3 regions of the Pseudomonas sp. 8(2025) genome follow, and region 3 is predicted to be linked to each of the others. Evidence: riboswitches for the same ligand, from Rfam matches in the RefSeq annotation. Region 3 holds a riboswitch; each other region holds the start of a gene.
The links. Region 3 has a riboswitch for cobalamin ahead of ACUXVH_RS26405 (CbtB domain-containing protein). Riboswitches for the same ligand answer to the same signal wherever they lie in the genome.
Positions count from the first base shown of each region.

Region 1 (2,255 bases), on a different contig from region 3:
GCTTTCCTGCTCGCCCACCATCCACATGTCCAACTGGTACACCGCGGCACCACTGGCGCGCTCAAGAATCATCGGGTCGAGGAAATCCGGGCCGCACTTGAAGACCCGGACCTTGCGCCCCCGGTTGCGGTGCAAGCGGGCCAGGGCCGCGGTCACCGTGGTCTTGCCCTGGCCGGAAGCCGGTGCGGCGATCAACACTGCCGGGCAATGACGAACATCAGTCATGAATTCACGCTCACAGCTCGACACCTTTCTGCGCCTTGATCCCGGCCTGGAAGGCGTGCTTGACCATGCCCATCTCGGTCACGGTATCGGCCAGCTCGATCATCTCCGGCTTGGCGCCGCGACCGGTCACTACCACATGCTGCATGGGCGGACGTGCCTGCAGGTCACTGAGCACCTGATCCAGGTCCAGGTAGCCGTGCTTGAGGGCAATGTTCAGCTCGTCGAGCACCACCAGGCCAATATCCGGGTTGCTCAGCAACTCCCTGGAAACCGCCCAGGCGGCTTCAGCCGCAGCGATATCGCGCTGGCGATCCTGGGTTTCCCAGGTAAAGCCTTCGCCCATCACGTGAAAGCGCACCTGCTCGGGGAAACGCCGGAAGAACAGTTCTTCGCCGGTGCTGTTACGCCCCTTGATGAACTGCACCACGCCACACTGCATGCCGTGGCCCATGGACCGCGCCAGCATGCCGAAGGCCGAGCTGCTCTTGCCCTTGCCGTTGCCGGTCAATACCAGCAGCAGGCCGCATTCGTTGGGCGAGTTGGCAATGCGTTCATCGATCACGGCTTTTTTGCGCAACATGCGCGCCAGATGGCGCTCGTCACGATCGGGGGATTCACTCATGGGGCAGCTCTCCGTTGGGGCTGGGGAACGGGGGGCAGGGAAAAGGAACAGACGGCGCTAGCCTGGCATCGCCCACCGTGATGCCGTTGGATGGATCAGGCCGGTCTCCGGGCTCATGAGCGGCATGGCTGCCGGACTGCGCGCCTTCCCGTGTCATTGACACAGTGGCGTCAGGCGCAGTCTTGACTCATCTACCGTTGCGGGGGCAGCGCCGGAATCGTCGTCGGCTCCATCACTGGAACAGACCCTGACCGGCTTCCCTGTTTCACTCTGTCGGCCACCGGCCACAGAGCACCTGAAACAAGTCGCGAAGGTTAGAGGGTTGGGGGTGGAGCGTCAATTAAAGCCGGCCGTCGCCCCCGGCACAAAACTGCACTGCATCAATAAACTGACGCCAATCTTGTGCCACACTCAGAGCAATGATATCAAATAGCCACTTTTCAGCGCCCCAGGCGCCAACCACACAACAATAAGGGGTGAGTTCGATGCAAGGCATGATCATCAGCAATCCGAAGCTGGAATTCCTGCGCCCGATGCTGGAACGCTGGTTCGATTGCATCGATCGCTACAACGCGGTTCGCGGCGATAACGAAACGCCCTACTGGTTCGACGAGCAGGCCAATCTCGGGCTGCTCAGCGCGGCGGCCTGGATGGCCGAGATGGTCAGCCTGGAACACAGCCCCAGCAGGAAACAGCAGGAAGAAGGTGCGCGCAACGCCCGCACCGACCTGTACCTGGCCACCAAGGAAGAGCGCGCCTACATCCACGCCACCCAGCGCTGGCCAAGGGTCAACAGCCTGAACCTGACCCAGGCACTGCTGGACGTTGCCCAGGATGCAAGAAAGATCAGCTACGCCAGCGACCTGAGACTGGGTTGCCTGTTCGTTGCCCCACAAAAATCCCAGCACAGCGCTACCCCGGAAGAGCTCCAGGACATGCTCGACGAACTGCAGAAAGAGCACTGTTGCGCCGTGGCCTGGTACTTCCCCTACGCCTATCGCAAGCTGCACAACGAGGCCGGCCACTACCACCCGGGCGTCGCCGTGCTCTTCAAGGAGGCCCGCTGATCGGGCGGAACCATCGACTGGCTATGCTTCTCTATGACTACGACGTCCGTGCACTCATAGGGAAATTCGCATGCTCAAGCTTCAGCACAGCCTACTGATCGCCATCGCCGCCGGCCTCGCCGCCTGCGGCGAAACTTCCAGCCTGCAGGTGTCCGACGGCACCGGCCCCAACCCCAAGCTGCCGGAACCCAACCCGACGTTGATCCCCACGGTCAACATCGCCCCCGCCATCGGCTGGCCGCAAGGTGCAAAACCCCAGGCCGCGGCCGGCACCCAGGTCAAGGCTTTCGCCGAGAACCTCGACCATCCACGCTGGCTCTACGTCCTGCCCAATGGCGATG
Region 1 is NZ_JBQOIE010000019.1:27,206-29,460, forward strand. It holds gene ACUXVH_RS27470 (cobyrinate a,c-diamide synthase) at 1-225, opposite strand, end outside; gene cobO (cob(I)yrinic acid a,c-diamide adenosyltransferase) at 236-847, opposite strand; cobalamin riboswitch at 929-1,161, opposite strand; gene ACUXVH_RS27480 (hypothetical protein) at 1,333-1,914, shown strand; gene ACUXVH_RS27485 (PQQ-dependent sugar dehydrogenase) at 1,985-2,255, shown strand, end outside.
Region 1: another riboswitch for cobalamin. It lies ahead of cobO (cob(I)yrinic acid a,c-diamide adenosyltransferase); the one in region 3 lies ahead of ACUXVH_RS26405 (CbtB domain-containing protein).

Region 2 (2,255 bases), on a different contig from region 3:
CGGTATTGGCCGGCAATCAGCGGCGTGCCGAAATAGCTGGCGGGTTCGCTTTCACCGCGTTCATGGGCCAGGGTGAAACCGAGGTCGTCGGTGGCTTGCCAGCGTAACGCCGCGCTGAGTGCCAGGCTGCGTGACTGGCCCTGGTCGACCCAGCCATTGCTCTGTTGCTGGTTCAGGGTCAGGCGGTAGCTCAGGGTATCGGTCAGCGAGCCGCCGCTGTCCAGGCCCAGTTGCTGGCGATCATGGGAGCCATAGCCCAGGCGCAGGTGGTTGTGGATCTCACCGTCGAAGGGCTTCTTGGCAATCACGTTGATCACCGCGCCGGTGGCGCCTTCCCCGTACAGCACCGAGGCCGGGCCGCGGATCACGTCGATGCGCTCGACCATCCACGGGTCCACCGGGAAGGTCTGGCTGCCGGCGCCGGTGTACAGGCGCGCGCCGTCGAACAGGGTCATCACCGAGGAGTGCCCGGTAAAGCCGCGGGCCGACAGTGCGGTATTGCCGTTGCCCGGGGTGGCGATGCTGGTGATGCCGGGGGAGCGGGTAACGGCATCCTGCACCGTGAGGTTGTTGCGGTTGCTGATGGCGTCGTTGCCCAGGCTGCTGGTGCTGGCCGGAGTCTCCAGGGCCGTGAGGTTCAGCCGCGAGCCGGCGGGCAGGGGCGTGTCCAGAGAGGTTTGCGGGGCGCTGGAGACTCCGTTCACTTGGGTCTCGGGCAAGACCAGGGAGGTTTTCTGTTCAGCCAAGGCCAGCGCCGGGTAGGCCATGCAAGGCAGGAGGGTGAAACACAGCGAGGGGCTCGCCAGGTGTTGCAGCAAGGAGGTGCGGGACATGCGATTCCTACTACTTGTAAGGAATGAATGAATCCCGGAGGGAACAACGCATAGGGAATCGCGGGCAGCCGCGCCCACGAAAACCGGACTGCGCCCGCCCACCGCGGGGTTGTCAAACGAAGTTGCAGGCCGGTCTCCGGGCTTGCGAGGGTCATGAGGCATTCACCTTCCCATGCCTTGGCACAGTGGTCTGTCGAATGCTTCGCTCGCTTACCGTTGCGGGGGCAGCGCCGGACTGATCATCGAAATGACGCACCGGCTTCCCGTTTAACCCCATGCACGGCGGCATGGGACACCTGAAACTGGCGCGCATATGAGCACTGCCGAGCCCTTGCGTCAATGGCATGTGGCCAGCTACGGCGGCGGTTTCAGCGCTTTATGTTGGGAAAGTCAATATATTGACCTATTTTTCCTGGCGCTTAAATAATCGACAAATATCGACGCATTATTGACGATTTTGCTTTTCTGACCCAGTATGTCGGCGCTGAGCGATTGATTATCTTGAGTTTTTTTTTGACGCCAAAGCTCTGAACTCTGCTCCGAAAAAAGGCGAAACAGCCTATGGGGCAGAGCAGCCAAACAAAACATGATGGCCAGGATGGCAAGTAGCCAGGGCTGATCCGTTGGCTGTGCTAGCTTCAGACGGCGTAGCCGCGGTTTTTCTCTTTGGAATGATCTATGTCTGCCGAACGGATACTGGTTACTGGGGGCGCTGGTTTTATCGGTTCTCACCTCGTGGATGCACTGCTGGCCAAGGGTTATGCGGTGCGGGTTCTGGACGACCTTTCCACGGGCAAGGTCGGCAATCTGCCCATGGGCGATGCTGGCCTGGAACTGCTGGTGGGGGATGCCGCCGATGCGGCACTCCTGGCGGATGCCGTTCAGGGCTGCGATGCCGTGGTGCATCTGGCTGCTGTGGCGTCGGTCCAGGCTTCGGTCGAAGACCCGGTGGCCACCCACCAGAGCAATTTCATCGCCACCCTGCGCCTGTGCGAGGCGATGACCGCGGCCGGTATCCGCCGCGTGGTGTTCGCCTCCAGTGCTGCGGTCTATGGCAATAACGGCGAGGGCACGCCGATTGCCGAAGACACCCCTAAATCTCCCCTCACGCCCTACGCGGCGGACAAGCTCGCCAGCGAGTACTACCTGGACTTCTACCGCCGCCAGCATGGGCTGGAACCGGTGATCCTGCGCTTTTTCAATATCTTCGGCCCGCGCCAGGACCCTTCATCGCCGTATTCCGGGGTGATCAGCATTTTCAGCGAGCGGGCCAAGGCCGGGCGGCCCATCACCCTGTTCGGCGATGGCGGGCAGACCCGCGACTTCGTCTATGTCGCGGACCTGGTGAAGATCCTGGTGCAGGGCCTGGAATGCCCCGCGCCGGCAGCCGATGCCACCAATGTCGGGCTCGGCGGGGTGACC
Region 2 is NZ_JBQOIE010000004.1:241,425-243,679, reverse strand. It holds gene ACUXVH_RS10725 (TonB-dependent receptor) at 1-833, opposite strand, end outside; cobalamin riboswitch at 944-1,148, opposite strand; gene ACUXVH_RS10720 (NAD-dependent epimerase/dehydratase family protein) at 1,512-2,255, shown strand, end outside.
Region 2: another riboswitch for cobalamin. It lies ahead of ACUXVH_RS10725 (TonB-dependent receptor); the one in region 3 lies ahead of ACUXVH_RS26405 (CbtB domain-containing protein).

Region 3 (2,255 bases):
CGAGCAAGGCGCGCAGCGTGGTCACCGGGCAGCCTTTCTGGCAGCCCAGGCCGACCACCAGGGTCGGCGCTGCGCTCACTTCGATCATGCCGAGTACTGGCCCGCGCTCTTGCGCCGGAACAACCAGGCGCTGATCAGCCCGAGGGCCAGCCAGAAGGCCGCATTGGTCAGCTGCGAGGCGATCTTGAATTGCGCTTCCAGTTCTTCCGGGGCCAGCATCGAATGCACTTCCGGCTGCGGCGCGCCGATCACGTGGGGTACGGCGATGATGGCCGCGCCCAGGACCTTCAGCAGCCAGTTGCGGGCGAACACGATCAGGGCAATGCCCACAGCGGTGGAGGCGGCGGTGCCGACCCACCAGATCTGCCGCTGTGCCAGGTCGGCTGCGGCGGTGCCCGGCAGTTCCGGCGGCAGGCCCAGGGTCGGCGCCAGGCAGAAGGTGGCATAGCCGGCCAGGCCCCAGAGCAGGCCCTGGGACGTGCGGTTCGGCGCGCGCAGGGTGTAGAGGCCGGCCAGCATCAGGGCGAAGCCCACGGCCACCACCAGGTTGCCTCCGGTGGTGGACAGCACGCGCTGCCAGCCGTCTTCCGGCTCCCAGGCTTCGGCATCGTGGCTGTGGGCGGCCATGGCGCCTTCGACGTGCTCATGGACTTCGGCCGCGGGGGCCTTTTCATAGGTTTCCGCCTGCAGGATCAACGGGGCGACCCAGAAGCTTTGCAGCAGGGTCAGCAGCAGGGCGGCCAAGAGGCCGGTGAAACCTGCGGTTTGCGCGATACGCTTGATCATGTCGGCAGGTCTCAATGGCAAGGGAAGGCGGCGCTGTGGCGGGTGTCGTGGGCCGCGTTGTGCACCGCCTCGATGTGGGAGAAGCCGGCGAAGTACACCAGGCACGCGCCGAGGATCGAGGCGCCGATGGCGGCCACCAGGCGCTGGCTCAGGGTGGAGGTCGTGCTGGCGGAGTGGCTGGTGCTGCTGATGATCGACATGGCGCTTCCCTCTGGAGTGTCAGCGGGGTAGAGGCGCAGGAAAACCCCGCGTGATGGCCACGCAGGGTTTGCAACAGCGCCCGCCCACCGCGGGTTGTTATGTAAGTGTTGCGGGCCGGTCTCCGGGCTTGCGAGGGGCAGGGCTGTGTCATGCCGTGCCAGCAAGTGTCGCCTTCCCATGCCTTGGCACAGTGGATCTGACACTTCGCTCGCTTACCGTTGCGGGGGCAGCACCGGACTGGCCACGGCTTTTTAGTTAAGCACGTGATTCACCGGTTTCCCGTTTCACCCTGTAAGGGGCACCCGTAACAAGGTGTGTAGGAGATCATGGGCGGGGCAGGGGCGTCAATTGCCGTGACCGCTGCGCAGGTGTGCGCCGCGCTCGCGCAAGGTTCAATGGCTCTTTCGCCGGCAAGCCGGCTGCTACGGGCGCATTGTCGATTGACCGTCCCCCTGGCTCTGCGTAGCCTTGCGCTTTCGAGGTTCTTCGGCCACGGGTCGAAGCTAAGAAGGGAACGCGGTCGATGCCGCGGCTGCCCCCGCAACTGTGAAGGGTTCGATTGCTGCAAGGCCACTGCATGGGCGTCGACGACGCCGGTGGGAAGGCGCAGCAATCGCCGGTCCGACGACTGGCAAGCCCTCAGCCAGGAGACCTGCCTCGATCCAAGATTCTCACTACAACCGGGCGGGGTGATCCGGTGGCGAAATCTCCGCGCGCCCGGCGTTGCGGTTCTCGTCCCGTTTGCCCGCCTCCTTTTGCCAAAGGGCATCCGATGAAAACACTGGCCAAACTTCCCGTCACCATCGTCACCGGCTTCCTTGGCTCGGGTAAGACCACCTTGCTCCGGCACATGCTGGACAACGCCCAGGGCCGGCGCATTGCGGTGATCGTCAACGAATTCGGCGAGCTGGGCATCGACGGCGAAATCCTCAAGCAATGCGCCATCGGCTGCACCGAGGAAGAGGCCAGCGGCCGAGTCTACGAGCTGGCCAACGGTTGCCTGTGCTGTACCGTGCAGGAGGAGTTCTTCCCGGTGATGCGCGAACTGGTGGCGCGCCGTGGCGACCTGGACCACATCCTCATCGAGACCTCCGGCCTGGCGCTGCCCAAGCCTCTGGTCCAGGCCTTCCAGTGGCCGGAAATCCGCAGTGCCTGCACCGTCGATGCGGTGATCACCGTGGTCGACAGCCCGGCCGTGGCCGCCGGCACCTTCGCCGCCTTCCCCGATCAAGTGGACGCCCAGCGCAAGCTCGACCCCAACCTGGACC
Region 3 is NZ_JBQOIE010000017.1:28,860-31,114, forward strand. It holds gene ACUXVH_RS26395 (cobalamin biosynthesis protein) at 1-88, opposite strand, end outside; gene ACUXVH_RS26400 (CbtA family protein) at 85-786, opposite strand; gene ACUXVH_RS26405 (CbtB domain-containing protein) at 798-986, opposite strand; cobalamin riboswitch at 1,083-1,308, opposite strand; cobalamin riboswitch at 1,450-1,661, shown strand; gene cobW (cobalamin biosynthesis protein CobW) at 1,760-2,255, shown strand, end outside.